3 regions of the Variovorax arabinosiphilus genome follow, and region 2 is predicted to be linked to each of the others. Evidence: predicted binding sites of a transcription regulator. Region 2 holds the regulator's gene; each other region holds the start of a gene.

Region 1 (10,059 bases), 960 kb from region 2:
TGCCGGCCGTAGCTGAGCTTGCCGACGATGGCCTGTTCGACCTGCGGCGCCCGCGAATTCGTGGTGTTGATCACCACATTGCCGAAGGTCCAGCCCGGGTTGGGCGCGAAGCTGCCGGGCAGGCTGAAGGGCAGCCGCCAGTCGAAGAGGCTGGCGAATGTCGGCGGGGCGGTGGCGGGCATCGGCATCTCCGAGCGGTGGATGAGCGGATGCTCGCACGTCGGGCCCTCCGGGTCAGCCGGCCGGTTGGCCAGGCTGCGGCCGTGCTTTCGGTCGAGGCGCCGCGCGAACCAGTCCGTCAGCGGGCCGTGTGCAGCACGCGCACCATCGCGCGTTCCAGCGCCTCGCGGGTGTACGGTTTCTGCAGCAGCTCGCGCCCCGACGATGCGCCGGCCAGTTCCTGCGAAAAGCCCGACATCAGCAGTACCGGCAGCTGCGGCAGCCGCTGCTCGACGCGCTGGGCGAGTTCGGTACCGCGCAGGCCGAGGCCGAGGGAGATGTCGCTGAGCAGCAGGTCGAAGGCGGTGTCGGTGTCGAGCACCTCGAGCGCGGCTTCTGCGGTGGCGCAGGACGTGACCGCGCAGCTCATCGTCAGCAGGAACTGCTGGGCCACCTGCCGGACTTCGGCATCGTCCTCGACCAGAAGCACCCGCAGCCCGGTGGGCAAGCGGCCGCCCGCATCGGTCTCGGGGTTGTCGATGTCGTCTCCGTCGCCCAACTGCGGCAGGTAGAGCGTGATGGCCGTGCCGACGCCCAGCGTGCTGCGCAGACCGATGGCACCGCGCGACTGCTTGGCGAAGCCGTAGACCGTCGACAGGCCGAGCCCGGTGCCGCGGCCGACCTCCTTGGTGGTGAAGAAGGGCTCGAAGGCATGTTCCTGCACTGCCTCGGACATCCCGGTGCCGGTGTCGGCGACGGTGATCGCGACGTAGCCGCTTGCCGAGGGGCCGGTGGCTTCGGCGCGCAGTTCGGGCGGCAGCGCCGGCACGCTGCGGCAGGTGAAGGCCAGCGTGCCGCCCTGGGGCATGGCGTCGCGCGCGTTGATGGCGATGTTGAGCAGGGCCGATTCGAGCTGCACCGGGTCGGCCAGGCACAGCGCCTCATCGGCGTCCAGCGCGATCGCGATGCGCTGGTCCAGCGTGCGGCGGAGCATGTCGCCCAGCGAGTGCAGCAGGGCGGCGGCGTCGATCACCGTCGGCTGCAGCACCTGGCGGCGCGAGAAGGCGAGCAGCTTGCCGGTGAGTTCGGCGCCGCGGCGCGCAGCGCGCGTGGCCGCACCGAGGAGCTGCTGCACCATCGGCTCCTCGGCGTAGCCGGGCAGCTCTTCCAGCACCTGCAGGTTGCCGGAGATCACCGTCAGCAGGTTGTTGAAGTCGTGCGCGATGCCGCCCGTGAGCTGGCCCACGGTTTCCAGTCGTTGGGCGTGGTTGAGGGCCTCTTCGCTTTTCTCGCGCTGCAGCAGCGTCGCCAGCAGGCTGGCGAGCGAGTCGAGAAAGCGCAACTCGTCGTCGCCCAGGTGCTGCAGCGAGGCGCAGCGCACGGCCAGCGCACCGATGGTCCGGCCGCGGTCCGACAGCGGTACGGCCAGCAGGTGGCCGGTGTCGGCGCCGCTGCAAGGGCCCGCCCGTGCCGTGCCGCCGGTGGCGACCACGCGCGTGGCGAGTTCGACCACCTCCACCGGCACGGCCTGGCCGGCGCACTTGTCCGCCGTGAGCCCCGTGCCGGCAGCGATGCGGAAAGTCAGCCCGTCGGGTTCGAGCAGCAGCACCATGGCCGCATCGGCCTCGAGCGCTTCCGCGGCCATGGCCGGCACCTGCGCGAGCAGCGCCTGGGTGTCGCGCGCATCGACGGCGAGACGACCGAAGTGCGCCAGGTGTTCCGCATAGCGGGCACGCTGCAAGGCCTGCCGCACGCGCGGGTAGCTGCCCACGTCGCGAATGGCCGCCACCACGTAGGGCAGGCCGTGGTCGTGCAGCGGGCTCAGCGCGATCTCGACACGCACTTCGGAGCCGTCGCGCCGCCGGGCGACCAGGTCCATCTGCGTCCCCATGGGGCGGGAGCGCGGCTGCTCGCCATAGGCATGGCGGTAGGCCGCGTGGCGCGGGCGCACCGCGTCGGGCACGAGCGCTTCGACCGGCAGGCCGATCAGCGCGTCGCCGCTGTAGCCCAGGAGATCGACGGCGAAGGGGTTCGCCAGGACGATCGTGCCCTTGGCGTTGACCAGCAGCAGCGCGTCGGGGTAGGCGGTGAAGATCGAGCGGAAGACCTTGCCGTCCTCGGCATCGAAGTTGAAGGGAACATGGTCCATGGCGATCGCGGGCGGTCAGGCCGTGTCGACCCGCGGCGCGAACAGGTAGCCCGCGCCGCGGACCGACTTGATCATCTGCGGGCTGTCGGCGTCGCTCTCGATCTTGCGGCGCAAGCGTCCGATCTGCACATCGATGGTTCGGTCGAACGGGCCGCCATCGCGCCCGCGGGTGCGTTCCAGCAGGTAGTCGCGCGAAAGGACCCGGCCCGGCGCGTCGCTCAAGGCGTGCAGCAAGTCGAATTCGCCGCTGGTCAGCACGACCTCATGGCCCTGCGGCGCGGTCAGCCGTCGTGCCGCGACGTCGAGCTCCCAACCCTCGAAGCGCTTGGTCGAGGGGGGCGTCGCCGGTGTCGCCGCGCTCGCGGGCGCGAGTGCCGGCACGATCCGGCGCAGCACCGCCTTGATGCGCGCCAGCAACTCGCGCAGGTCGAAGGGTTTGGTGACGTAGTCGTCTGCGCCCACCTCCAGGCCCACCACCTTGTCGACCGCGTCGCCGCGTCCGGTGACGATCACCAGGCCGCATTGCCAGTGCTCACGCAGTTGCCGGGCGATGACGAAGCCGTCCTCCCCCGGCAGTCCCAGGTCCAGCAGCACCAGCACCGGGGGGTCGTTGGCCATCAGGGCGAGCAGGTCGCGGCCGCGGTGCAGCTGGCTGACGCGGAAGCCGTGGCCCTGCAGATACGTGGCCAGCAGCCGGGTGATGTCTTCTTCGTCGTCGAGGACGGCCAGGTGGAGGGGGGAGGTCACGGCGGCATGTTAGCGCCTGCGCGTGACCTTCTGCCAACCGGGACTCAGTGGGGCGAGTGCGTCTCGAACGCGGTCTGGCAGGCCGCGCAGCGCACGGCCGTGGGCTGCGCGAACAGCCGGGCGCGCGGGATGCCCTCTCCGCAATCGATGCACACGCCGTAGTCGCCCGTGCTCATGCGGTGCTCCGCGAGCGCGATGTCGCGCACGGTGGCCCGGTCGATGGCCGCTTCGGCCAGGCGCATGTCGTCGACACGCTCGGTCTCGGCTTCGTCGGCCCGGTCGTGCACTTCGGGGGCGAGCGACGCAGGCACGTCGACCTCGCGGAGCTCGTCGAGCGCCTTCCGGCGCATCGCTTCGAGCTGCTCGGCGAGACTGACGAGGTCGGAGGGGCTGAGGGGTTTCATGGTTCGGGTCCGGGCGTGTCAAAGGGCGGGCGGTCGCATGCGCAGGCGCTATTCGATGGACAGCGCGCCGCTGGGCAGGTGGACGCGCAGCGGCTTCTCGTCGGCGGTCTCGCGCACGGGTTCGGCCGGGGCGTCTGCGGCGCGCACGAGCAGCACGGGCACCGGCGACAGACGCAGCACGTACTCCGCGCTGCTGCCCAGCACCAGCCGGCCGACGCCGCGGCGGCCGTGCGTGCCGATGACGATCACGTCGGCCGGCCAGGTCTTGGCCTCGGACACGGTGAGTTCGTGCACGCGTCCTTCGACGCTGTCGTAGAGCACCGTCTCGGCCTCCAGGCCGGCAGCGGTGACTTGAGCTTTCGCGTCCTCGAGCACCTTGCGGCCGCCGTCGCGCAGGGTGTTCATCCAGTCGCCCGAGTAGCCGGCGTAGGCGTCCATCGCGAGCGCGAAGGACAGGTCGTCCACCACATGGATCAATCGCAGCTTGCCGTCGGTGAGGCGCGCAAGGCGGATGGCTTCTTGCAGACCGCGATCGGACGTCGGACTGCCGTCGACAGGGACCAGGATTCGTTGGTACATAGAGACGCTCCGTGGTGAGGGAAGGCGTTCAGTATGGAAGTCCGGGGGTCATGAAGGCTTGACGCGCGTCAAGCCTTCGGGGGGACGAAGCCGGGGTGGCTGGCGCACCTGGTCCACCCGGCGCACAGGGGCTGTATCGGTCCATGTGCAGGCGAATTCCGACAGACAGGGCTGGCCGGCCCGTCGACGATGGTGCTGTCGGCGCAGGCCCCTGCGTTGCACAGCGCTGTTTTCTCGAACCCTGGTGCGAGCGCGGAACGACCGTCTCGCCCTCCGCCGGAGCCTCGACCATGACCCGTGATGCCCTTCACGTCGCCGCTGTCGGCGACCCCGTCGTTTCCGTCGGCGCCTCTGCGGCGCAACACGACGGCTGCGTCGTCACCCTCTCTCGGGACGACCATGCCTACGCCAGCGTGCACGAGTGCGCAACGCGTCTTGCCTTCGCCGAGCGCATCGCGGCGCTCAAGGGGCTGGATTTCCGGGGTGAATATGTTCCCGGAGAGTCGTATGAGCGCCCGCTGTACTTCGTGCCGAGCGACACGCTGTCCGACACGCGTGAGGCGCAGTCACTGGGCATCACGGGGCCGCACGACCTCTTCGGGGGGGTGGTGCCGCATCCCTTCGTCTTGACCAAGGCCATCACCCATCCCTTGGTGCAGCCGGATGCGGCGTGCCCCGTTGGCTGGTCGAACGAGTTCGCCGCGCACGTGGCCGGCGCGGTGCTCACGGGCTTCACCGCCTTCTCACGGGACGATGCACGCGCCGCGGGCTGTGCGCTGCTCCGCCTGGGGGCCGTGCGCATCAAGCCCGTGCGGGCGACAGGTGGGCGCGGGCAACGGGTCGTGACGGACGCAGAGGCATTGCTGCAGTGTCTGGCCGAGATGGACGAGGCCGAACTGAGCGCGCATGGCGTGGTGCTGGAAGAGAATCTCACGGACCCCGTCACCTTCAGCGTCGGGCAGGTCGTCGTTGGCGGACTCACCGCGACCTACCATGGCACCCAATACCTGACGCGCGACCGACGCGGGAACGAGGTCTACGGCGGATCCGACCTGTGGCTGGTGCGCGGCGGCTTCGACGCCCTGCTGGCGACCCGGCCACCCTTCGACGTGCGCCTGGCGATCGATCAGGCCCGGCTCTATCACGACGCGGTGGCCGAGTGCTTCCCCGGCTTCTTCACCTCCCGGCTGAACTACGACGTCGCGCGCGGCCGTGGCCCGCTCGGACAGTGGCGCTCGGGCGTGCTGGAGCAATCGTGGCGCGTGGGCGGCGCGACCGGCGCCGAACTCGCTGCGCTCGAGCTTTTCCATCGCCGTCCGGAGCGTGACCGCGTCCATGCGCGCTGCGTCGAGGTTCACGGTGACCCGGGGGCCCTGCCACCGGGCGCCCTGGTCTATTACGAGGGCGAGGTGCCGGACGTCGGCAGGCTCACCAAGTACACCCTGATCGACCCGGCATGCTGAACACCCGACACAACACCGTCGACATTCCCGTCGACGACCAGCACATTGCCGGCACCCTCGTCGCGTCCTCCATGACGGTGCCCGGCGTTCTGCTGGTGCATGGTTGGGACGGCAACCAGGAGCAGTACATCCGCCGCGCACATCAGATCGCTGCATTGGGCTGTGTGTGCCTGACCTTCGACCTGCGTGGTCATGCGCGCCATGTCGCACAGCGACAGGAAGTCACGCGAGAAGACAACCTGCGCGATGTGCTGGCGGCCTACGACGTGCTGGTCAGCCACCCGACCGTCGACCCGGAGTCGATCGCCATCGTGGGCAGCAGCTACGGCGGCTACCTGGGGGCCATCGTGAGTTCGCTGCGACCGGTGCGCTGGCTGGCCTTGCGCGCGCCTGCGCTCTACCGGGACGGCGACTGGGACGTGCCCAAAGGCAAGCTGGACCGGGACGACCTGGCGACCTACCGGCGCATCCCGCTGGGCGCCGCCGACAATCGCGCGCTCGGGGCCTGTGCGGCCTTCCGTGGAGATGCGCTCATCGTGGAGTCCGAGCACGACAAGACCGTGCCGCATCCGGTGATCGAAAACTACCTGGCGGCCTTCAAGCGCGTGCGTTCGGTCACCTACCGCGTCATCTCGGACGCCGACCATGCGCTGTCCAAGGAGGAGTGGCGGCAGTCGTATGGCACCTTGCTCGTCTCGTGGATCACCGAAATGACCATGGGCGCGCGCGGCCATGCCGCAGCAGGGGAAGGCAGGCCGTTGCAGGCCAGACCGGCGTGAGCGGGATGTCTCTCCCAACGGCCGCCTTGCAATACCACCTGTTGCGGGAATGTGTCACGAAGTGTGTCTTAAACCGAGCGGCGCACGGTCTGGCGACGCAGAAGCGCGGAAAAGTCCCTCGGCCTTCATGACGTGAGCGGCTACAAACCCCCATCGAAGATTCACCGGAGGCAGCATGACGGGTTCTGGACGATTGGCATTGAGTGTGAACGAGCTGGAAGAAGGCGAGTTTCACTATGTCTTGCTCGAGGCAGTCACGATGCCCGGCGAGCTGCTCTGTTTCCGACCCCGTGAAATGGGCGAGCGGGCCCACACCACCCCCATCGACGCGTGGTTCTCGGGTCTGGGCGTCGTCAGGCGCCTGGAGGAGCGCTGACAACTCGGACGAAATCAGGGCTTCGATGCTTAGAATTTGCCTCTCTTCGAGGTGAGTAACTTGAGGCAGGTAAGGCAGCGATGGATTTCGAACTGTTCGTGGCGTTGTTCTGCGTGATCGGCATCGGGTGGCTCACGATCGTGCCGACCTACCGTGGATGGGGACATCTCGAACAGAAGATGGCCGAGCGTGTCGAGACGACCATCGCCGCCTTGGACGAGCCGGACTGACGGTCCTCCAGAGGCAACGGCGCGTCGCCCGTCGAGGCTGTAATTCTTTGGACTTACGTGCGAAGTCGCATGGATAAATATCCATGTAGGCGGACGTAGGACGAGCAGTCATCTGTGACATTGATCACAGAGCGTTTCTCAAGTTGTCCGCAATGATGCGGACATGTACAAACTCATCGCACTCCTTCTGGGCCCGTTGGCGATGGCCGCGTTGGTCTACAGCTTTGGCTTTGTGTCCATCCTGGTGTGCTTCGCCCTGGCACTTGCAACCCTTGTGTTCTCCAACGGACCGGGTGATGAGGAGTCGGCCCGTTTTGCCGCGGCCGAAGGTGCTGGCGAGCCCTCGACCTTCATGGGCGGACTCTGAGCGAGGGCGCCTGATCGCCCCACGGCAGATGCCTCTGCCCGTTCAGGGCACTGCGCCGCTTCAGGCGTATTGCGGTTGTGCTTCGTTCACGGACTTGGAGCGCGCCGGCACACGACGCGCATCCACCAGACGTGCGGTGAGCTGCGCCGTCATTTCGACCAGGGCTGCATCGCGTCGGCGCTCGTCTTCGCTCGGGCCCTTGCAGGCGGCATAGAGCGTTCCGTAGTTTCGGCCGTCGGCCAGCACCACCGGGACGCGGATGAAGCATCGCGCGAAGGGGCCGAACACCTGACGGCAGACTGCCAGCACATAGACGTCGCCCGTCGCGTCGTCATGGAATCCGCTGCGCGGCGCCATGGCGGTCGCTGGCTGCATCGGTGATTCGTCATGCAGTTCGGCGACGAATGCCGCGTCGGTGCCGTGCTGCTCTTTCAGCAGCGTCAAGACCTTCCGCACCGTTTCGTCGGCCATCGGGTCGCGCGACTGCGGCGTCGTGACCACCAGGTCGCAGGCCGTTACCTCGAGTGCGCCGAGGGCGTACTCGAAAGTGAAGGGGTTCGAGGCATCGGACATGGCGATCATTGGATTCGGGCAGAGGTCTCTATTGAACCTCGAAGAGGCCATAAATGAATACCTTTGTGTTCTTGAAAGCGGACATATTTCACGCAATCCGCCATCGATGCGAACCTAGGTACTCATTGCCGAGCCGTTAGCATTCGCGCTTGTCCCGCCATGTCGGCGGGGCAGACCCGTGATCGAGCCCCTCATGTCCACCGAAGCTTCCCAGACGCCGAGTTCCTGCCCGCTGTGCGTGGAACTCGTGCAGCACTCGGCCCGCGAAACGCCGCCGCATGCAGCCCTTCGACTGTTGAGCGCCAAGCCATGGGCCGAGGCGTTGAACAAGCGCGCGGCAGGCGCACTGGAGATCTACGTGTGCCAGGAATGCCACAAGGAGCGGGTGCGCGACACCAGTCCAACTTATTCGGCGCGGTGGATCTGAGCGGGTCGACGCAGGGTGAGTGCGGGGCGTCCAGTCGCTTTGCGGCTCTGATCGGACAAGCTCGACGCGCTGGTGGCGGCCACGGGCGACCTGCTGCGTGCGCAGGCCACCGCCATCGACCGTCAGAGAGCGGGTCCTGGCGCACGAAGCTCCTGACCGGTCTCATCAATGCTGATGCCAAAGAAGCCGAGCGCCTCATGAATGTTGTCGTCTGTCAGCGTCACAATTTCCTGGTCGACGTCTAGCCAAAACCGTTCCATTGCTGCCTTAAAGCGCGCGGCAGTCTCGTCCGTTCGAGGTTCTGTTTCCAATGGCTCTTTGGGCAACCTGCCGAAGAACTCAAGAATTTTGAGCTTTGTGTTGGGGAAGAGATTGAAGTGCATGCTCATGCCATGGGTCTTGATTGGGGGGTGATTGCGGAGGCACGTCGCGGTCTCGACGGGGCGGCATCAGGTTCACGGCCTGCTCGGCATCTAGGCCGTCAATGACCATTTCATGCGTCCCTGGCGCGCGCGGCCGCTGGCTCTCGCTACGACAACTCTAGCCGAGTGTTCAGCGGCGAATCACGGCGAGACACTTTGCAACTGCTTGCAGTGTGTCGATACATGCATCGACTTACTGCTTCAACCCCATTGTGACAACTCGCCGCTTGCGCGTTGACATCGCTTACTACAATCTGATTACGTTGTGCCCGGTCCTATGGCGACGTGGCGCCTAGTCACCTTGGACACACATGACCCGCAGTTTCGGTCTGGACATGGCACGCGTCGCCGCGATCGCCCTGGTCCTCCTCTCCCATTTCGCACACGACTTCGAATTCGTCGGCATCTTCGGCGTCGAGTTGTTCTTCGCGCTCAGCGGTTACCTGATCGGGGGCGTTCTGTATCGCTCGCTTCTGGCCACGCCGCGTTGGTCCTTCGAGGACGTCCGGGTCTTCTGGATGCGGCGCTGGTACCGCACGGTGCCGAACTACCTGCTTTTTTTGGTCGTCGCACTTTTCTTCCACGCGTACTTCGGGGGGCTGCCGACGGCTCGCCACCTGGCCGCGCATCTGCTCTTCATGCAGAACATGATGTCCGGCGACAACGCGTTCTATGGCGTGTCTTGGTCGCTGGCGGTCGAAGAATGGTTCTACCTGACTTTTCCCCTGGTGATCCTCGCCTTCACGGCCACCGGACTGCACAAACGTGCGGCCTTCGTTGCCACGACGGTGGTGTTCATCGTGGCACCCTCGGCGCTGCGCGAGTTCATGCTGATGCACTCGCCAGCCGAGAATGTGCGGATGATGACGCTTCCGCGCCTGGACGCCATCTTCTACGGGGTCGGCGCGGCCTTTTTGATGGGGCGCAGGCCCCTGGGTGATCGTGCGCGTCTCGCCTGCATGCTGGTCGGCCTGTCGCTCACGCTCACGCTCGCGCTGTTTGCGTTGTATGCGCTCGACATGGACGGTGTTGGCGTGTATCGCGCAACTTTCCTGCTCGCCCCTGCCTCGTTTGCGCTGATGCTTCCGTGGTTGCAGCGCCTCGCTATGCCGACGGGTCGACTGGTTTTCGTGCGCACGCCCATCAAAAACCTGAGCCTATGGTCCTACTCCATCTATCTGAGCCACATCCCCGTGCTGTTCACGGTGTATGAACTGTTCGGCCGCACTCGAGAGAGCACTGCCGTGAACGTACTGTCAAAGGTCGTTGGTTTGGTGGCCTGCTTGGGGTTGTCGCGCTTCGTCTTCGTGCATTTCGAGCAGCGGATCACCAATATGCGGCCCTCCGAGCGCTGTTTGCGGCTACCCCGCGGCAGCCGGTCAGC
Region 2 (10,059 bases):
TGGCGCGCACGAAGAACCAGCCGGTCGGCGTCACCTCGATCTCGTGCTCGCCGAGCGTCACCAGACCCTGGGCGGCCAGCGGCTCGAGCGCTTCGAGCTCGGCGGCGAAATGCCGGCGGAAATCGATCAGGTGGGCCAGCGCGATCGACTCGAAGTTCACCTGCCCCTGGCACATCAGCGCCATGATCACCGAGCGCCGCAGCACGTCGTCGCGCGACAGCGCCAGGCCGCGCACCACCGGCAGGCGACCCTGGTCGAGCAGGTCGTAGTACTCCTCCAGCGTCTTCGCGTTCTGGTTGTAGGTGGCGCCGACGCGGCCGATGGCCGACACGCCCAGCGCCACCAGGTCGCAGTCGGGCTGCGTGCTGTAGCCCTGGAAGTTGCGGTGCAACCGGCCCTGGCGCTTGGCGATGGCGAGCGCGTCGGTCGGCAGTGCGAAGTGGTCCATGCCGATGTAGACGTAGCCGGCCGCGGTGAGTGCGGCGATCGAGCGCGACAGCATGTCGACCTTGGTCGCCGCGTCGGGCAGCTCGGCGGCCTCGATGCGGCGCTGCGGCTTGAAGCGCTCCGGCAGGTGGGCATAGGCATAGAGTGCGATGCGGTCGGGCCGCAGTTCGCAGATCTGCGCCAGCGTGCGGTCGAAGGACGAGGCGGTCTGCTTCGGCAGGCCGTAGATCAGGTCGACGTTGACCGACGCGAAGCCCAGGCGCCGCGCCGCCGCCATCAGGTCGAACACCTGCGCCGCAGGCTGGATGCGGTGCACCGCCTTCTGCACGGCGGGGTCGAAGTCCTGCACGCCGAAGCTCAGGCGGTTGAAGCCCATCGCCGCCAGCTTCTCAAGCCGGCCCTCGTCGATGGTGCGCGGATCGATCTCGATCGAATACTCGCCGTCGGGCGCCAGCACGAAGGCGCTGCGCAGGATGTCCATGAGGCGGCCGAGACCGGCGTCGTCCAGGAAGGTCGGCGTACCGCCCCCCAGGTGCAGCTGACTTACCAGCGCGCCACGCCCGAGTTGCGCCACCTGCAGGTCGACCTCGCGCGCCAGGTAGCGCAGGTAGTCGTCGGCGCGCTCGTGGTGCTTGGTCACGATCTTGTTGCAGGCGCAGAAGTAGCACAGTGACGCGCAGAACGGCACGTGCACATAGAGCGACAGCGGCAGCGCCCGGGCGCTGGAGCCCGTGCGGCGCTGGCGCAGCGCCTGCGCGTAGTCGTCGCTGCCGAAGGCCTCGACGAAGCGGTCCGCCGTCGGATATGAGGTATAGCGCGGGCCGGAGACGTCGAAGCGCTTGAGGGTCGCGGGCGTCATGGCGGGCGCGGCGGGTGCGGCAGACGGGGGAACCAACTGCAGCCGGCTCGGCGCGGCGGATTCGGTAAGGATGGTGGATGGCATGGTGGTGGGGCGCGGAGGGCTCGTCAACTGTGCCGCCAACGGGGCCCTTCTTCATTGACGCCCGTCAAGCCTGCGCACCCGCCGCTCGCGAACAATTCCCTCAAACCACCGACGTGCCAGCACCGCCCTCCTCGCCTGCCGGCCCGCAGCCCATGACCCCCGAAACCATCAAAGTCGCCTGTTCCAACTGCAACCTGCGCGAGCTGTGCATGCCGGTCGGCCTGCAGCCCGCCGACCTCCGGCGCATCGACGAGATCGTCGCCACGCGCCGCAAGGTGAAGCGGCGCGAAACGCTGTTCCACAACGGCGAGCGTTTCACCTCGCTCTACGCCATCCGCACCGGCGTCTTCAAGACCCGCGTGACCTCGGAGGACGGCCGCGACCAGGTCACCGGCTTCCAGATGGCCGGCGAGATCATCGGGCTGGACGGCATCGTGAACGACCACCACACCTGCGACGCGGTGGCGCTGGAAGACGCGGAGGTCTGCGTGATGCCCTTCGACCGCATCGAGGAACTCTCGCGCGAGGTGACGGCCCTGCAGCGGCATGTGCACCAGATCATGAGCCGCGAGATCGTGCGCGAGCACGGCGTGATGCTGTTGCTGGGCAGCATGCGGGCCGAGGAGCGCCTCGCCGCCTTCCTGCTGAACCTGGTGCAGCGCCTGCATGCGCGTGGCTTCTCGCAATCGGAGCTGGTGCTGCGCATGACGCGCGAGGAGATCGGCAGCTACCTCGGCCTCAAGCTCGAGACGGTGAGCCGCACGCTGTCGAAGTTCGTCGAGGATGGCATCGTCGCGGTGCAGCAGCGCCATGTGCGCATCGTCGACGCCGACAAGCTGCGCCGGCTGGTCAACGCTCCGGCGTGTTGAAGCCGCGCATCGCCGCGCCGGCGTTGCGTCGATTCGCAACATAAAGTAACCTCTCGCCGCTTTATCTTTGCAGGGCTTTGAGCAAGCCCAACAAACAAGTCACGAGGGGGGAACATGCGGCGTTGGAAATCTGCGTTTGTGTTTGCTGCGTTCATCGCAGCCTGTGTGGTGGGATGTGGCGGCGGTGGGGGCGGCGGTGGAGGTGGCGGAAGCAGTGATCCAGACGGCGCGGGCAGCAATCCGGTCGCCCCCGTCAACGCCGCGGGCGCCTGGCTCACGTTCTCTCCGTCGAAGTTGGATGTGACGATGCTGCCCGGCACATCGACGCCGTTTTCCATCGAAGCGACGTCGAGCAGGACCATCGCAGAGCCCATCAACCTTGCAATCATCGATTCGAAAGGCGTCATCACCGCCACTTCGGGGAGCGTGACATCTCTTTCCGCGTTGAAGTACCTGGCGGCCATGAGCACGAACCCCGCCTTGGCGCCCGGCGTACACACCGGCAGCTTCGAGGTACGCGTGTGCTACGACGCCCCGCTCACCTGCGCCCGCCCTGTCGACGGATCTCCCTGGCAGGTGCCCTATGCGATCACCGTGGTCGATCCCGCCGCTCTGAGTTACCAGCGCTGGGAAGCCGCGCAGACCACCCCCGGCTTTCTCGACAACTTCGCGTTGAGCTACATCGGCAGCACACCCGTGGTGGTGACAGCCGGCTTCTACACCGGCGTCATGGAGACCTGGGTCACCGCCGATCTGGGCAGCACCTGGGCCAACAGAGCGCCAGCGACCAACCCCTCGCCGCTCGCGGCGGGCTTTGCGCTGGCGAGTGACGGCGTGGGTCTTTACCTGGCGGGAGGCCAGTCCGTTGCCACGTACGGCAAACTGCAGCCGCAATACCTGAGCCAGGTCTGGAAATTCGACGGCACAAACTGGCAGCAGAGAACAGCAGCAGCCCCGTTCACAGGCCGCCGCAACCATGTGATGGCCAAAGTGGGCGGCGCGCTCTATGTGACGGGTGGCCGCAACGCGAGCGGCACGTTCCGCGACCTGTGGACATCGTTGGACGACGGCATCAACTGGACCAAGGTCGCGGACACCTTGCCCACCGCGATCGGCACTCCATCGTGCGCGCTGAATTGGCAAGGCTCCCTGCTGGTCGTCGGTGATGCCGTGGCGACCTCAGGCGATGGTGTGAATTGGGTGGTGCATGGTGGCTATCCGACGGGCTTTCCGAAGGGGAGCACTCAATGCGCCGTGCTCAATGGTCGCTTGTTCATCAATGCCAACAACTACAACTTCTACGCCGTGTCGTCCGCAGACCTAGAGAGCTGGAAGCTTGAGCGCCCGATGGGCTCGGCCTTCAGCATGCCCGGCATGGTGGCCATCAGTGGCCGCCTGCTCATCACGTCCGGTGGCGGCTCATCGCAACGCACGACGTACCGCACCGTCCCCTGAAGCTCGACAGGCCGCAAGGCCGCGATGTCAGGCTCCATCCCCCGGCGTGTTGACCTCGCGGCGCGACATCGCGAGCAGCGCGGTCAGCGCGCTCGAGCCCATCGCCAAGATCCAGAAGACGAAGAAGCTCGCGGTGTAGAGCCCCTGGCGCGACAGCGGCAACGGTTCGCCGCGCCAGTGCACGTCGCTCGGGTCGACCATGGCGAACACCAGCATCTCGACCACGCAGGCCAGCAGGAACGACGGCCAGAGAATCCAGGCCAGGCGGCGGATGCGGCGTTTCATCGCGGGGGCTCAGCGCTTGGGCAGCGGCACGTCGTCGCTCGGCGTGGCGGCATGGTTGCGGCCGGTCTGCGCGGGCAGCAGCCTCTTGTCGGCCAGCGTCTTGTTGATCTCGATGCCCTGGCGGTAGTAGTCCTCCGACACCACCGGGTCGGGCGTGCGGATGGCCAGCCACAGCGTGGCGAATCCGGCGACCACGACGATCGCCGGGCCGGCGATCACCATCCAGACGAGCGGGAACGTCCACCACGGAGCAGCCGTGTTGTCGGTGACGTCGGGTGGCTTCGATGCAAGGGCATTCATGGGGTTGTCTCCTGAATTTCAACGCGGAACAAGAAAGATGGCCTTCTCCGACACGTGGGCGCCGCCATCGGCTGCCCGCACGTCGAAATACACGGGGTGCGAGCCCGAGGGCGCGGCGCCGTACGGCAGCTGCAGGCGCACCGCGACCCAGCGCGACTCGGCCGGCTGCACCTCGACCGAATCGCCGGCGGCGACCGTGAGGCCTTCGAGCCCGCTGGCCGCAATGGCATAGCGCTGCGGCCGTTCCGTCGCGTTCATGATCTGCAGGCGGTACACGTTCTCCAGCATGCCGCCCTCGACGATGCGCGCGAGCGAGGCGCGGTCGCGCACCACGTCGACCTTCAGCGGCGTGCGCACCACCAGGCTCGCGAGCAGGCCGATGCACAGCGCCGCCAGCACACCCGTGTAGACGAGCACGCGCGGACGGAACACGCGCGCCGCCACCTGGCGCGCCGACCAGCGCGCGGCCAGGCCGTTCTGCGTGGCATAGCGGATCAGGCCGCGCGGGTAGTCCATCTTGTCCATCACGGTGTTGCAGGCGTCCACGCACAGGCCGCAGCCGATGCACTCGTACTGCAGGCCGTCGCGGATGTCGATGCCGGTCGGACACACCTGCACGCACAGGGTGCAGTCGATGCAGTCGCCCAGGCCGTTGCGCTCGTGCTGCTTGCCGCGGGCGCCGCGCGGTTCGCCGCGGGCCGCGTCGTAGCTGACGATGAGCGTATCGCGGTCGAACATCGCGCTCTGGAAGCGCGCGTACGGGCACATGTACTTGCAGACCTGCTCGCGCATGAAGCCGGCGTTGCCGTAGGTGGCGAAGCCGTAGAAGAAGGCCCAGAACACCTCCCACGAGCCCATCTGCGTCTGCAGGAAGGCCATGCCGAGTTCACGGATGGGCGTGAAGTAGCCCACGAAGGTGAAGCCGGTCCACATCGCGATGCCCAGCCACACCACGTGCTTGAAGGTCTTCTTGACGCCCTTCTCCATCGACAGCGTGCCCTTGTCCAGCCGTATGCGCGCGCTGCGGGCACCTTCGATCTTTTCCTCGACCCACATGAAGATCTCGGTGTAGACGGTCTGCGGGCAGGCGTAGCCGCACCACAGGCGGCCCGCCACGGCGGTGAAGAGGAAGAGCGACAGGGCCGAGACGACGAGCAGCCCCGTCAGATAGATCAGGTCCTGCGGGTACAGCACCAGCCCGAAGATGTAGAAGCGCCGCGCGGCCAGGTCGAACAGCACCATCTGGCGTTCGCCCCAATCCAGCCACGGCAGCCCGTAGAACACGATCTGCGTGATGAACACCATGGCCCAGCGCCAGCGCGCGAACACGCCCTGGATGCTGCGCGCATAGATCTTCTTGTGCGCTTCGTAGAGACCGACGCTCTCGCCCGCTGCCGGGGCGATGGGAATCACCTTGCGCGGCGTGGCGGATGCCGGTGCGGGCGCAGGCGCGGGTCGTGGGGATGCGGACATGCGTGCAGACGATGGACGACCGCGCTCAGCGCGATGCCGTCTGCGGGTTGTTCGACAGGCCCCAGACGTACGAGGCCAGCACGTGGATCTGCGCCTCGGTCAGCCGCTCCTGCTGCGCCGGCATCTGGTTGGTCTTGCCGGTATTGATGATCGAGATGATCGCGTCCTGCCCGTAGCCGTGCAGCCAGATGCGGTCCGACAGATTGGGCGCACCCAGTGCGGGGGTGCCGCCGCCGGTCATGCCGTGGCAGGCCGCGCAGGCGGTGAACTTGGCTTTCCCCAGTCCGGCGCGCACCGAGTCGTGCGGGCTGCCCGACAGGCTCAGCACGTAGTTGGCGACGTTCTTGACGTCGTCCGGCGTGCCCACGGCCGCCGCCATCGGCGGCATCACGCCGATGCGGCCGAGCGTGATGGACTCCTGGATCTTGGCAGGGTCGCCGCCATGCAGCCAGTCGCCGTCGGTCAGGTTCGGAAAGCCCTTGCTGCCGCGCGCGTCGGAGCCATGGCACTGGGCGCAGTTGTTCAGGAACAGCCGCTCGCCGATCGCCATGGCCTGCGGGTCGCGCGCCATCTCGGGCGTGGGCATGGCAGCGTACTTGGCATACACCGGCGCGAGTTCGGCATTGGCCTTGGCGATCTCCTTGTCGTATTCGCCGGCCGTGCTCCAGCCGAGCTGGCCCTGCATGCTGCCCAGACCCGGATAGGCCACGAGGTAACCGAGCCCGAACACGATGGTCAGCACGAACAGGCCCACCCACCAGCGCGGCAGGGGGTTGTTCATCTCGCGGAGGTCCTCGTCCCAGACGTGGCCGGTGGTGTTGTCGCCGCCCGCCGGCGCGCGGGCCCGGTTGGTGATCCACAACAGGAATGCGCAGGCTGCGATGCTGGCCAGCGAGATGACGGTGACGTAGTGCGACCAGAAGCCGCTGATGAAATCGCTCATGATGTTCGCTTCAGTCTTGTTCGAAGGGCAACTGCGCGGCTTCGTCGAAGCCCCGGCGGTTGCGGCCGGCGAAGGCCCAGACCAGGATGCCGATGAAGGTGACGAAGGAAACCAGCGTCGCCGCGATGCGCAGCGTGGTGATGTCGATGTTCATGGTTCTCTCCTTCGCTTACTTGAGCGCCAGGCCCAGCGACTGCAGGTACGCCACCAAGGCGTCCATCTCGGTCTTGCCGGCCACGGCTTCCTTGGCGCCGGCGATCTGCTCGTCGGTGTAGGGCACGCCCACGCGCCGCAGCGCCGTCATGTGGGTGCCGACGCTGGCCGCGTCGGCCAGCGACTTGTCCAGCCAGCTGTAGGCCGGCATGTTCGACTCGGGCACCAGGTCGCGCGGGTTGTTCAGGTGGATGCGGTGCCACTCGTCGCTGTACTTGCCGCCCACGCGGTGCAGGTCGGGCCCGGTGCGCTTGCTGCCCCACTGGAAGGGGTGGTCGTAGACGAACTCGCCCGCCACCGAGTAGTGGCCATAGCGCAGCGTCTCGGCACGGAAGGGCCGGATCATCTGCGAGTGGCAGTTGTAGCAACCCTCGCGGGTGTAGATGTCGCGACCGACCAGCTGCAGCGGCTCGAGCGGCTTCACGCCGGTCACGGCCTCGGTGGTCGACTTCTGGAAGAACAGCGGCACGATCTCCACCAGGCCGCCGACGGCGATCACCAGCAGGATCAGCACGATCATCAGGAAGTTGTTGGTCTCGATCTTCTCGTGCGAGAAGCCGGTCTTGGGTGCGTTGGAACTCATGGTGTTGTTCTCTTCAGGCGTGGACCAGTGCGGGAATCGGTGCGCGCACCGAGCGGCCGGCCACCACCGTCATGGCGACGTTCCAGGCCATGACCAGCATGCCGCCCAGGTACAGCAGGCCGCCGAGCAGGCGCACCACGTAGTACGGGTAGGTGGCCTTCACGCCTTCGACGAAGGTGTAGGTGAGCGTGCCGTCGGGGTTGATGGCGCGCCACATCAGGCCCTGCATCACACCGGCGATCCACATCGCGGCGATGTAGAGCACGATGCCGATCGTCGCCATCCAAAAATGCACCTCGATCGCCTTGATGCTGTGCATCTCGGTGCGGCCCCACAGGCGCGGGATCAGGTAGTAGAGCGAACCCATCGTGATGAAGCCGACCCAGCCGAGCGCCCCGGAGTGGACATGGCCGACGGTCCAGTCGGTGTAATGCGACAGCGCGTTCACCGTCTTGATGGACATCATCGGTCCCTCGAAGGTCGACATGCCGTAGAAGGACAGCGCGACGATCAGGAAACGGATGATCGGGTCGGTGCGCAGCTTGTGCCAGGCGCCCGACAGCGTCATCACGCCGTTGATCATCCCGCCCCAGCTGGGGGCTAGCAGGATCAGCGAGAACACCATGCCGATGGATTGCGTCCAGTCGGGCAGCGCGGTGTAGTGCAGGTGATGCGGGCCGGCCCACATGTACGTGAAGATCAGCGCCCAGAAGTGGACGATGGACAGGCGGTACGAGTACACCGGCCGGCCGGCCTGCTTGGGGATGTAGTAGTACATCATCCCGAGGAAACCGGCGGTGAGGAAGAAGCCCACCGCGTTGTGGCCGTACCACCACTGCACCATCGCGTCCTGCACGCCGGCGTAGGCCGAATAGCTCTTCATCCAGCCGGCCGGAATGGCCGCGCTGTTGACGATGTGCAGCAGTGCCACCGCGATGATGAAGGAGCCGTAGAACCAGTTGGCCACGTAGATGTGGCGCACCTTGCGGATGGCGAGGGTGCCGAAGAACACGATCGCGTAGGCGACCCACACGGCCGTGATCAGGATGTCGATCGGCCATTCGAGCTCGGCGTATTCCTTGCCGCTGGTGTAGCCCAGCGGAAGGCTGACAACAGCGCCCACGATGACCAGTTGCCAGCCCCAGAACACGAAGGACGCGAGCGCCGGCGCGAACAGCCGGACCTGGCAGGTGCGCTGCACCACGTGGAAGCTGGTGGCCATCAGCGCGCAGCCGCCGAAGGCGAAGATCACGGCGTTGGTGTGCAGCGGGCGCAGCCGCCCGTAGCTGAGCCAGGAGATGCCGAGGTTGAGTTCGGGCCAGGCGAGCTGCGACGCGATGATCACGCCGACCAGCATGCCGACCACGCCCCAGACCACGGACATGATGGCGAACTGGCGGACAGCGGTGTCGCTGTAAACCGCTGCGGGAGGGTTGGGAACTTGCATCGTCGGGCCTTTTCTATGAGACCCGGTCAGTGTCTTGGTGAGACACGTCCTACGGATTGATACAGATCAATCACCGCCCAGAATGCGCTCGCCTTCGCGGTCGACGTCGTCGAATTGCCCACGGTCCACGGCCCACCACAGGCCCCCGAGGATCAGCAGCACCAGCACGACCGAGAACGGGATGAGCAGGAAGAGGATGTCCATCAGGCGCCCTTCCCCGTCGCCGGCATCGCGGCCGTTGCCATCGGCCGCGCGAGCCGCGCCGCGTTGAGCACCACCACCAGCGAGCTGCCTGCCATGCCCAGCCCCGCGAGCCATGCCGGCAACCATCCAGCGAGTGCAAGCGGCACGCACAACGCGTTGTAGCCGGCCGCCCAGGCCAGGTTCTGCCGCACGATGCGCAGCGTGCGGCGCGCCTGCGCGATCGCCCCGGGGATGGCCGACAGCGCATCGCCCAGCACGATGAAGTCGGCCCGCGCCTGCGCCAGCGGCACCGCCTTGCCGAAGGCGAAGGAGGCGTGCGCCTGCGCCAGCACCGGGCCGTCGTTGAGGCCGTCGCCCACCATGGCGACCTTGCATCCCGCCGCCTGCAGCGCCTGCATGGCCGCAAGCTTGTCTTCGGGCGTGCAGCCACCGCGCGCGTCGCGAATGCCGGCCTGCTGCGCGATCTCGCGCGCCGCGGCGTCGCGGTCGCCCGAGAGCAACTGAACGCCGATGCCCTGCGCCTGCAGCGCGCCGACCGCGGCGGCCGCGTCCTCGCGCAGGTCTTCGGCCAGCACGAAGCTCGCGACCCAGCCGGCCTCGTCGGCCAGGTGGACCTGCGTGGCCTCGCACGCCAGGGGCGCCACATGGCAGAAGCCTGCCGTGCCCAGGCGCAAGCGGCGCGGCGCGGCACCGGCGAGGGGTTGGCGCCGCTGCAGCACCCCATCGAGGCCCTGCCCCGCCTGTTCGGTCACCTGCGAGGCGGTCCAGCCCGGCGGCACCCGATGCTGCATCTGCCACGCATGGACCAGTGCCCGCGCCGCAGGGTGCAGCGACTGCGCGCCCAGTGCGGCAGCCAGTTCGACCGCGTCGCCCGGCATAACGCCGCGCCGGCTGTAC
Region 3 (10,059 bases), on a different contig from region 2:
CGTCCCACGACGCGCCGGGGCGTGCTTGCGCGTTGGTGGTCGCGCCATCCCCTCAACAGTGCGGTCGACCTCGGGCGTCCGTTCCTGGAAGACATGGCGCAACGGCAGCCGGGCCGGTTGATGGCCTACGGCGCCGGCACCGGTGCGCTGCTGATGGTCATCAAGCCCTGGAAGCTCCTGTCGCTCGCGACGGTGTTGTCGCTGGCGTTTCGCACGTCGGACCTCACCGGGCTGATCGCCGGCGCCTTCGGTGGCCACGATGACGACGACGAACCGCCATTCGACGATCGCGTGCCCCTCAGTCAGCAGGTGTCCTGACCGGCTGCCGTGGTCAATGTGCGACGCTTACCGACCTTGCGTACCGGCTTCGGCGAGCTCGCTGGCATAGGCCAGGAAATCCTCGAACTGGCCGGTCTTGTCGAAGACGGCATCCGCCCCCTGCGACAGCGCACGGTCGTTGGCCGCTTCGGCGTAGTTGGTCAGCACCACGACGCGCTGATGCGGCAGCCGGTCGGCGCAGGCCTTGACCACTTCCATGCCCGACCCCTCGGTCAGGAACAGGTCTGCCACCAGAAGATCCCAGCCCTCGCCGTTGCGCGCGAGCCAGCGCCGGGCCTCGTCCTCCGACTCCGCCATGGCGATCACTTCGCAAGGGGTGGAATCTTCGAGCAGGCCCACGAGCAGGTCGCGGATGGTGGGGTTGTCTTCGATCAGAAAGACACGAAGCGTCATGACGGCTTGAAGCAAGAACGGTGCGGGGCAGCGGCCCGCCGAAACCCACGGGGACGGCACGACAAGGTGCCGCCGGTGGACGGTGTGCGAACGCATTATCCGCGCTCCATCAGGGCGATCCCTGCAGGAGAAGTTCCCGAGGACGGCACAATCGTCACATGACAGCGATCCGTGATTTGAGCGACGAGGACTTGACGCTCCATGCGCAGGAGTGGCGCCAGCGCGCCCTGCGCGGCGACAAGTCGGCGCGCGGTGTGGCGCACGCCCTGGAAACCGAGCTTCGGCGCCGGGGCGTCGGCACGAACGCGCAGACCACCCCGGCCGACCTGGACACCCGCCCGGTCACACTGCGTCACCCGCGACCCTGGTGGAAATTCTGGGCAGACTGATCAGCGCGTGGCCTGCGTCGGGGGCGACTCGAAATCGAGCACGATGCGCCCTTCGATCTCGCCCCGATGCATGCGTGCGAAGACATCGTTGATGTTGTCCAGGGTGTCGGTCGTCACGGTCGCACGCACCTTGCCGCTGGCGGCGAAATCCAGCGATTCCTGCAGGTCGAGCCGCGTCCCGACGATCGAACCGCGCACGGTGATGCCGTTGAGCACGGTGTCGAAGATCGACAGCGGGAAATCGCCCGGCGGCAGGCCGTTGAGCGAGACGGTGCCGCCACGCCGCACCATGCCCATCGCCTGCTGAAAGGCCTTCGGTGACACGGCCGTGACAAGCACGCCCTGCGCGCCGCCGATCTCCTTCTTGATGAAGGCGGCCGGATCTTCACGGCGCGCATTCACCGTGAGGGCGGCGCCGAGCTCCGTGGCCAGCGTGAGCTTCGCATCGTCGATGTCCACGGCAACGACGTTCAGGCCCATGGCCTTCGCGTACTGCACCGCCATGTGGCCGAGCCCGCCGATCCCCGAGATCGCCACCCAGTCGCCGGGCTTGGTGTCGGTGACCTTCAACCCCTTGTAGACCGTCACGCCCGCGCAGAGGACCGGCGAGATCTCGACGAAGCCAACGTTGCTCGGCAGGTGCCCGACATAGTCGGGATCGGCCAGCACATATTCCGCGAAGCTGCCGTTGACCGAATAGCCGGTGTTCTGCTGCTCCGCGCACAGCGTTTCCCAGCCGCCCAGGCAATGCACGCAATGTCCGCAGGCGGTGTACAGCCACGGCACGCCGACCCGGTCGCCTTCCTTCACGTGCTTCACGCCGCTGCCCACGGCGACCACATGGCCGACGCCTTCATGGCCCGGGATGAAAGGCGGATTCGGCTTGACCGGCCAGTCGCCTTCGGCCGCATGAAGATCGGTATGACACACGCCGGTGGCGGCGATCTTGACGAGGATCTGCCCCGCACCCGGCATCGGAACGGTCACTTCCTCGATGACGAGGGGTGCACCGAACTGCCGGACGACGGCCGCCTTCATGGTCTTTTGCATCTGTTTCTCCTGGGAATGCACGAGTCGACGCGGGCCGTCAGGCTGCTCCGACGAGGCCTCGATGTCCGCGCAAGCGCGCATGGTTCGCGGAGAATCCCTCTTGAACCAGCGGCTCGCTTGGCAAGATGATCGTTCCGAAACCCGCAACCGCATTGATCCAAAGCAACCCAGAGGCAGGAAGGCAGCGGCCGCACAAAGTCTCGCGACAGCCGGCCGGGCACCTTGAAACAACAAGTCACATCACGTATGAAAATCACCACCTGGAACGTCAACTCCCTCACCGCCCGTCTCCAGCATGTACTCGACTGGCTGACCGCCAACCCGGTCGATGTGCTGTGCCTTCAGGAGCTGAAGATGAGCGACGACAAGTTTCCGCTCGAGGTCCTGAAGTCGGCCGGCTATGAAGCAGCGGTGTTCGGTCAGAAGACCTACAACGGCGTGGCGATCCTGAGCCTCGCGCCGATGCGCGACGTGGCAAAGAACATCGGCGGCTTCAGCGACGAGCACTCGCGCGTGATCAGCGCCACCGTCGATACCGCGAATGGCCCACTGCGCATCGTCAACGGCTACTTCGTCAACGGGCAGGCCCCCGGCAGCGACAAGTTCGCCTACAAGATGCGCTGGCTCGACGCCCTTCGCGACTGGCTGCGCGCCGAGAAGGCGTCGCACCCGAACCTCGTGCTGCTCGGCGACTTCAACGTCGCCCCCGAGGACCGCGACAGTTTCGACCCCGAAGGCCTGCGCGAAACCATCCACCACACGACCGAGGAGCGCGAACACTTCAAGGCGCTGCTGGGCCTGGGCCTCACCGATGCCTTCCGACTGTTCGATCAGCCCGAGAAGAGCTTCTCGTGGTGGGACTACCGCATGCTGGGCTACCAGAAGAACCGCGGGCTGCGCATCGACCACATCCTGGTGAGCGAACCGCTGGTGCCGCGCGCGGTGGCCTGCACGATCGACCGCGTGCCGCGCAAATGGGAAAAGCCCAGCGACCACGCCCCCGTCACGCTCGAGCTGGCCTCGGCATCCTGACAGCAGGCCGCCCATGATGACATCCACAAGAACATACGCTCTGGTGCTCTCGGCGCTGGTCGCCGTGCTGGCGGGCTGCACATCGACCAAGTCCGGCGCACCGGCCGAGGCATCGGCCTCGTCATCCGAAGAGAAGACCGTGGGCGAAGCGGCGCCGGGTCGCAGCGACGTGGCCGAGGTGCGGCTGATCACCGCGCAGACGCCTGCTGTCCGGGCCTACCGAAAGATCGGCTCGGGTGCGATCTACAAGGCCTACCCGACCCGCATCCACAAGGGCAAGATCCCGCCGCTCGTGTATGCCGTGGTGGTGGTCGAAACCGACATCGACGCCACGGGGAAAGTGGTGAACGTGGGCTTCAGCCGCACGCCGAGCCATGCCCCCGAGGTACCGCCGATGATCGCCGAGCTGATCCAGAAGGCATCGCCCTTGCCCAGCCCCGGACGGCTGGGTGCGCACACCTATGTCGACACCTGGCTGTGGGACAAGAGCGGCAGCTTCCAGCTGGATTCGCGCACGCTCGGCCAGCGCAGCCGGTAGCCGACCGACCGGGCCGGCGAGCCCGTCACTCCAGGCCGAGTTCCTGGATCTTGCGCGTGATGGTGTTGCGCCCGATGCCGAGCTTCTGCGCCGCCTCGATGCGGCGGCCGCGGGTGTTGGCCAGCGCGGTGAGGATGAGGCGCGACTCGAAGCGGCGCGACAGCGCATCCCACACGTCGGTGCGACCAGCCGCCAGGAGGCTCTGCGCCTCCAGCTCGAGCCCGCTTTCCCAGGCCGATGCGGCACCGCCTTCGGCGATCGCCGCAGGGGCCGTGGCGGCCACGGGTGCGGACACGGGCATGGCGGACGATTCGATGTCGGCAACGGCGGAGAGGACCGGCATCACTGCCGGTGCATGCGCCACCGCCGACGGCGCGTCGCCGGGCGGAGGAACGGCCATCACCTCGGGCGGCAGGTCCTTGGCCTCGATCAGTTGCGCCGGCGCCATCACCGTGAGCCAGTGGCAGATGTTCTCCAGCTGACGGACGTTGCCCGGGAAGGAAAAGGTGGCGAGCTGCGTGAGCGCGGCGTCGGAAATCCGCTTGGGCTCGACGCCCAGTTGCTTGGCGCTCTGCTGCAGGAAATGGCGCGTGAGTGCGGGCACGTCTTCGCCACGCTCGCGCAACGCCGGCAGGCGCAGCCGGATCACGTTGAGACGGTGGAACAAGTCCTCGCGGAAGCCGCCGACCTTGACGCGCTGCTCCAGGTCCTGGTGGGTGGCGGCGATCACGCGCACGTTCGCCTTGACCGAGTTGTGGCCGCCCACGCGGTAGAAATGGCCGTCGCTCAGCACGCGCAGGAGACGCGTCTGCAGGTCGAAGGGCATGTCGCCGATTTCGTCGAGGAACAGCGTGCCGCCCTCGGCCTGTTCGAAGCGGCCGCGGCGCATGGTCTGGGCGCCGGTGAAGGCGCCGCGCTCGTGGCCGAAGAGTTCGCTCTCCAGCAGGTCTTTGGGGATCGCTGCGGTGTTGATCGCCACAAAGGGGCCGTTGGCGCGCGGCGAATGCTTGTGCAGCGCGCGCGCGACCAGTTCCTTGCCCGACCCCGATTCGCCGGTGATCAGCACCGTGACGTTGCTCTGCGAGAGCCGGCCGATGGCACGGAACACGTCCTGCATCGCCGGGGCCTGGCCGAGCATTTCGGGGGCGGCCTGCATGCGTTCTTCGGCCACTTCCTCGCGCTGGCTTTCGTCCACGGCACGGCGGATGAGCTCGACGGCACGCGGCAGGTCAAAGGGCTTGGGCAGGTATTCGAAGGCGCCGCCCTGGAAGGCCGACACAGCGCTGTCCAGGTCGGAGAAGGCCGTCATGATGATGACCGGCAGGCCAGGGTGCTTGGCCTTGATCTTGTCGAGCAGGTCGAGGCCCGAACCGCCCGGCATGCGGATGTCGCTGACCAGCACCTGTGGGCCTTGCTGGTCGTCGTCGGCAGCGACTTCCAGCGCCGCCAGGACTTCGCGCGTGTTGGTGAAGCTGCGCGTCGGCAGGTCTTCACGCAGCAGCGCCTTTTCCAGCACGAAGCGGATGGATTGGTCGTCGTCTACTATCCAGATCGGCTTCATGCAGCTCCTTGTCGCCTTGCTGCTAAGGCAGCGGTATCAGTATCTTGAAATCGGTCCGGCCGGGCACGCTGTCGCACTCGATCACGCCGTGGTGCTGCTGTACGAAGGTTTGCGCCAGCGTCAACCCCAGGCCGGTTCCGCCATCCCGGCCCGACACGAGCGGGTAGAAGATGCGGTCCTTGATGGTGTCGGGCACGCCCGGTCCGTTGTCGATGACATGCAATTCCAGTGCCAGTCGGTACCACTGCTTGTTGAAGATCACCTGACGGGCGATGCGTGTCTTAAAAGTGATGCGCGCATCGCCCGCGGCGCGGCGCTCAGCCAGGGCCTGCGCGGCGTTGTGCGCGATGTTGAGCGTGGCCTGGATCAGCTGCTCGCGGTCGCCGCGGAACTCGGGGATCGACGGGTCGAAGTCGCGGTCGATGTGCAGGTCGCGCGGGAACTCCGCAAGGATCACCGAGCGCACCCGCTCGCAGACCTCGTGGATGTTCACGTCGCCCACCACGTGCGGGCGGCGGTGCGGCGCCAGCAGACGGTCGACCAGCGTCTGCAGCCGGTCGGCCTCGTGGATGATGACCTGGGTGTATTCGATCAGGTCGCGCGACTCGACCTCCATCTGCAGCAACTGCGCCGCGCCACGGATGCCGCCCAGCGGGTTCTTGATCTCGTGCGCGAGGTTGCGGATGAGTTCTTTGTTGGCCTGCGCCTGGTCGAGGAGGCGTTCTTCACGGTCTTGCCGCACCTGCTGCTCCAGCGGCGACAACTCGACGATCAGTTCACCCACCTTGTCGCTCTGCGCCAGCGTCACCTGCACCGGCATCAGGTCGTGGTTGACGCGCCGGAGCATCGCCTCGTAGCGCAGCGTGGCGAAGTCGTTGCTGCGCGCGCCGTCGATGGCCGTGCGCAGGACGTGCGGCTCGTGGAAACAGGCGCCGAACTGCGAGCCCTCGAGCGTGCGGCGCGAGGTGCCGAGCGCGTCCTCGAGCGCGGCGTTGGCGAACAGCACCGCCCCGTCGGACTTGACCACCGCGATGAGCGTGGCGAGCAGGTCGAAGGGCTGGAAGCGCTTGGGGGATGAGGTTGTCTTGCCGAAGGCCATGTCAGGGTGTCGTCGAAGGCGGCAGGCGACCGAGCTCGCGGCGGATGCCGGCGATGTCGCTTTCGTTGCGGGCGATTTCCGCCTTCATTTCACTCACGCGGTCCAGGTACTTCTGGTAGTTGCGCGCTTCGCCGCCCTGCTTCTCGGGCTCGCCGTTGTTGTAGTCCTTCAGCAGCTCGGCCTGGCGGGCTTCGGCCTTCCGGAGTTCGGCCTGCAGCACCGAGCGCGCCTCGCCGTCGCGCGCGCGCTGGTCGGCGCCCTCGACGCGCGGGCTGCCGGCCGGGGCACGTGCGGCGCTGCCGCCCGCGCCGCTGCCACCACCCCCTGGACGCGGCGTCTGGACGACCGTGACGTTGCCCCGTTCCATCACCTTGCAGCCGCGCTTCTGCGCGTCGGCCGCATTGTTGGTGTATTCGTTGCCGCAGCGCCAGACGCGCTCCTGCGCCTGTACCGACAGCACGGTCAACGGGGCGATGAGCAACAAGACGAGTGAGGAGGTCTTCATGGTCCTGGGAGGAGATGTACGCAGACAGCGGATTCTCATGCAATTCGAGCGGCGTTCCGGCGCGCCGTTCCCCACCAAAGAAAAAGGACGGCCGGAGCCGTCCTTTTCGCGCATTGTGTCGAAGGCCCGAAGGCCTCCGATCACAGCGAGTAGTACATGTCGAATTCGACCGGGTGCGTCGCCATGCGGAAGCGCGTGACTTCCTGCATCTTGAGGTCGATGTACGCGTCGATGTACGCGTCGGTGAACACGCCGCCCTTGGTCAGGAACGCACGGTCCTTGTCGAGGTATTCCAGGGCCTGGTCGAGGCTGTGGCACACGGTCGGGATCAGCGCGTCTTCTTCCGGCGGCAGGTGGTAGAGGTCCTTCGTCGCGGCTTCGCCCGGATCGATCTTGTTCTCGACGCCGTCGAGGCCGGCCATCAGCAGCGCAGCGAAACCGAGGTACGGGTTCATCAGCGGATCGGGGAAGCGCGCTTCGACGCGGCGGCCCTTGGGGTTGGCCACGAACGGAATGCGGATCGAGGCCGAGCGGTTCTTGGCCGAGTAGGCCAGCTTCACCGGGGCTTCGAAGCCAGGCACCAGGCGCTTGTAGCTGTTGGTGCCGGGGTTCGTGATGGCGTTCAGGGCACGGGCGTGCTTGATGATGCCGCCGATGTAATGCAGCGCGAATTCCGACAGGCCGGCGTAGCCGTCACCGGCGAACAGGTTCTTGCCGTCCTTCCAGACCGACTGGTGCACGTGCATGCCGGAGCCGTTGTCGCCGACGATGGGCTTGGGCATGAAGGTGGCGGTCTTGCCGTAGGCGTGGGCCACGTTGTGGATCACGTACTTCTGCAGCTGGACCCAGTCGGCGCGCTGGATCAGCGTGCTGAACTTGGTGCCCAGTTCCATCTGGCCGGCGTTGGCCACTTCGTGGTGATGCACTTCGACCGGGATGCCCAGGGCTTCGAGCACCAGGCACATTTCCGAACGCATGTCCTGGAAGCTGTCGACCGGGGGCACCGGGAAGTAGCCGCCCTTGACGGCCGGACGGTGGCCCGTGTTGCCGTGCTCGTATTCCTTGTCGGTGTTCCACGAGGCTTCTTCGGAGTCGATCTTGACGAAGCAGCCCGACATGTCGTTCTTCCAGCGCACGCCGTCGAACACGAAGAATTCGGGTTCCGGTCCGAAGTAGGCGGTGTCGCCCAGGCCGGAAGCCTTCATGTACGCCTCGGCGCGCTTGGCCAGCGAACGCGGATCGCGCTCGTAGGCCTTGCCGTCGGCCGGGTCGATCACGTCGCAGGTCAGGATCAGCGTCGTCTCTTCGAAGAAGGGGTCGATGTTGGCGGTGTTCGGGTCGGGCATGAGTTGCATGTCCGAGGCTTCGATGCCCTTCCAGCCGGCGATGGAAGAACCGTCGAAGGCGTGACCGTCGGTGAACTTGCCTTCGTCGAAAGCAGACACCGGCACGGTCACGTGCTGTTCTTTACCGCGGGTGTCGGTGAAGCGGAAGTCGACGAACTTGACCTCGTTTTCCTTGACGAGCTTCAGTACATCGGCGACGGTCTTTGCCATCAGTTTCTCCTGGTTGGATGAGTGGTTGGAAATACAACGGTGAGGGAATGCAGTTTCTGTGCCATTGGCAGGCCCGGGACCGAGGGCCCCATCATCCTGCCAAATCCCCAAAAAAAGGCGGAAACAATCTATTTTGGTGCGCGACAGATCAACGCACCAATTCGGGTCCCAGGCGCGCATTGAAGGTGTGCAACCCGGCGATCAGCTGCGCATAGGCGGCGTCCAGGAGGGCCGGCGCCCCCTTGACGCCGAGTTCGATATGGCGCCCATATTCGGGGTGATCCACGCTGGGAAGGCTGAACACCTTGACGCCGGCGTGCGTCGCCTCGATGGCTTCCATCAACGGGGTGAGGGTCGCCTCCATGGCACCGAAAACGATCACCGACTTCTCGCTTGACTGCCCCTGGCTGAACAGCTCGGCATAGCGGCTGTCGAGCACGGATTCGATCATCGGCCAAGCCATCACCGGGAAGCCCGGCACGAAGTGCACATGGTCGACGCTGAAGCCGGGGATCTTGTTGTAGGGGTTGCGGATGATCTCGGCGCCCTCGGGGAACACGCCCATGTTGAGCCGGTGCACGTTGTCGGGGCGATCGGGCTCGTAGGCCACGCCCTGCTCGCGCGCCGTGTCCTGCATGCGCTCCCGGATGAGCACTTCGGCCTCCGGATGCAGCACCAGCGATCGTCGCAGCGCCTTGGCTGCGCATTGCCGCGTGTGGTCGTCGGGCGTGGCGCCGATGCCGCCGGTCGAGAACACGATGTCGCCCGAGGCGAAGGCCCGCGTCAATGCCGCCGTGATGCGCGTCGGCACGTCGCCCACGTACTCGGCCCAGCCCAGCTGCAGGCCGCGCGCCGCGAGCAGTTCGATGACTTTGGGCATGTGCTTGTCGAGGCGCTTGCCGGACAGGATTTCGTCGCCAACGACGATCAGGCCGAATGCACGGGTCATGGGGACTCCGGGGAAGAAATGACGAGGGGCGCCGGCGCCTCCGCGCGCTGCAGGCGCAGTTGCCCGAGCGCGTCGAGGCAATAGTGCGCGAACCAGAGCGCCGAGAAGGCGAAGACCAGCGTGTAGATCCAGATGGCCAGCGGCACCAGCACGAAGAAGGCCGCCGCGAACAGCAGGCCCGAGGCCCAGACGATGCTCGGGGCCGCGCCCAGGTAGCCGCACAGCACGCCGATGGCCAGCAGGGGCAGGCGGTGCTGGCGCAGCACGGCGGCGCGCTCTTCGGCATCGGCATGCTCGGCCAGCGCATCGAAACTCATCACGCGGTAGGTGAGCCAGCCCCAGATCAGCGGCGGCAACACCAGCACCAACGGGGGAATCAGCCAGAGCGGCATCGATGCCACGATGGCGACCAGCGCCAGCAAGGTGAGTCCGAGCGATCGCAGTACGCTGCCGGCGAAAGAGGCGCCCTTCTTCTTCGCGAGCGCGGGAAAGCGTCGCTCGGCGACGAGTTGCGTCAGCGCGGGCGACATCAGCCCGGCGACGACGATCAAGGACACCAGCACGATCACCGGCGTCGCGGCGAACACCACCACCAGCGGCGCGAGCAACGCCGGCACGTCGCTGGAGAACAGGCCGCCGATCCAGGAC

Evidence for each region. The regulator FNR, encoded in region 2, switches genes on or off when oxygen is low (the NO sensors DNR and NnrR bind a similar motif). The targets are predictions, from matches to a motif close to TTGATNNNNATCAA.
Region 1: the regulator FNR is predicted to act here: its motif matches at 4,097-4,110, upstream of QTH86_RS00785 (universal stress protein).
Region 3: the regulator FNR is predicted to act here: its motif matches at 2,324-2,337, upstream of adhP (alcohol dehydrogenase AdhP).

What each region holds. Positions count from the first base shown of each region.
Region 1 is NZ_JASZYB010000001.1:169,288-179,346, forward strand. Features, by position in the region: gene QTH86_RS00765 (hypothetical protein) at 1-182, opposite strand, end outside; gene QTH86_RS00770 (PAS domain S-box protein) at 299-2,308, opposite strand; gene QTH86_RS00775 (winged helix-turn-helix domain-containing protein) at 2,324-3,055, opposite strand; gene QTH86_RS00780 (TraR/DksA family transcriptional regulator) at 3,100-3,459, opposite strand; gene QTH86_RS00785 (universal stress protein) at 3,508-4,038, opposite strand; gene QTH86_RS00790 (DUF3182 family protein) at 4,329-5,501, shown strand; gene QTH86_RS00795 (alpha/beta hydrolase family protein) at 5,498-6,280, shown strand; gene QTH86_RS00800 (hypothetical protein) at 6,456-6,656, shown strand; gene QTH86_RS00805 (hypothetical protein) at 6,737-6,886, shown strand; gene QTH86_RS00810 (hypothetical protein) at 7,050-7,253, shown strand; gene QTH86_RS00815 (hypothetical protein) at 7,314-7,826, opposite strand; gene QTH86_RS00820 (hypothetical protein) at 8,020-8,253, shown strand; gene QTH86_RS00825 (hypothetical protein) at 8,376-8,642, opposite strand; gene QTH86_RS00830 (acyltransferase family protein) at 8,987-10,059, shown strand, end outside.
Region 2 is NZ_JASZYB010000001.1:1,130,120-1,140,178, forward strand. Features, by position in the region: gene hemN (oxygen-independent coproporphyrinogen III oxidase) at 1-1,306, opposite strand, end outside; gene fnr (fumarate/nitrate reduction transcriptional regulator Fnr) at 1,543-2,259, shown strand; gene QTH86_RS05475 (Kelch repeat-containing protein) at 2,374-3,714, shown strand; gene QTH86_RS05480 (hypothetical protein) at 3,742-3,999, opposite strand; gene QTH86_RS05485 (FixH family protein) at 4,009-4,299, opposite strand; gene ccoG (cytochrome c oxidase accessory protein CcoG) at 4,318-5,772, opposite strand; gene ccoP (cytochrome-c oxidase, cbb3-type subunit III) at 5,798-6,715, opposite strand; gene QTH86_RS05500 (cbb3-type cytochrome oxidase subunit 3) at 6,726-6,863, opposite strand; gene ccoO (cytochrome-c oxidase, cbb3-type subunit II) at 6,885-7,511, opposite strand; gene ccoN (cytochrome-c oxidase, cbb3-type subunit I) at 7,525-8,958, opposite strand; gene ccoS (cbb3-type cytochrome oxidase assembly protein CcoS) at 9,025-9,162, opposite strand; gene QTH86_RS05520 (heavy metal translocating P-type ATPase) at 9,162-10,059, opposite strand, start outside.
Region 3 is NZ_JASZYB010000004.1:249,053-259,111, forward strand. Features, by position in the region: gene QTH86_RS23860 (hypothetical protein) at 1-318, shown strand, start outside; gene QTH86_RS23865 (response regulator) at 346-828, opposite strand; gene QTH86_RS23870 (hypothetical protein) at 891-1,121, shown strand; gene adhP (alcohol dehydrogenase AdhP) at 1,122-2,171, opposite strand; gene xth (exodeoxyribonuclease III) at 2,418-3,203, shown strand; gene QTH86_RS23885 (hypothetical protein) at 3,217-3,741, shown strand; gene ntrC (nitrogen regulation protein NR(I)) at 3,767-5,302, opposite strand; gene glnL (nitrogen regulation protein NR(II)) at 5,325-6,401, opposite strand; gene QTH86_RS23900 (hypothetical protein) at 6,403-6,906, opposite strand; gene glnA (type I glutamate--ammonia ligase) at 7,047-8,462, opposite strand; gene QTH86_RS23910 (competence/damage-inducible protein A) at 8,611-9,411, opposite strand; gene QTH86_RS23915 (EI24 domain-containing protein) at 9,408-10,059, opposite strand, start outside.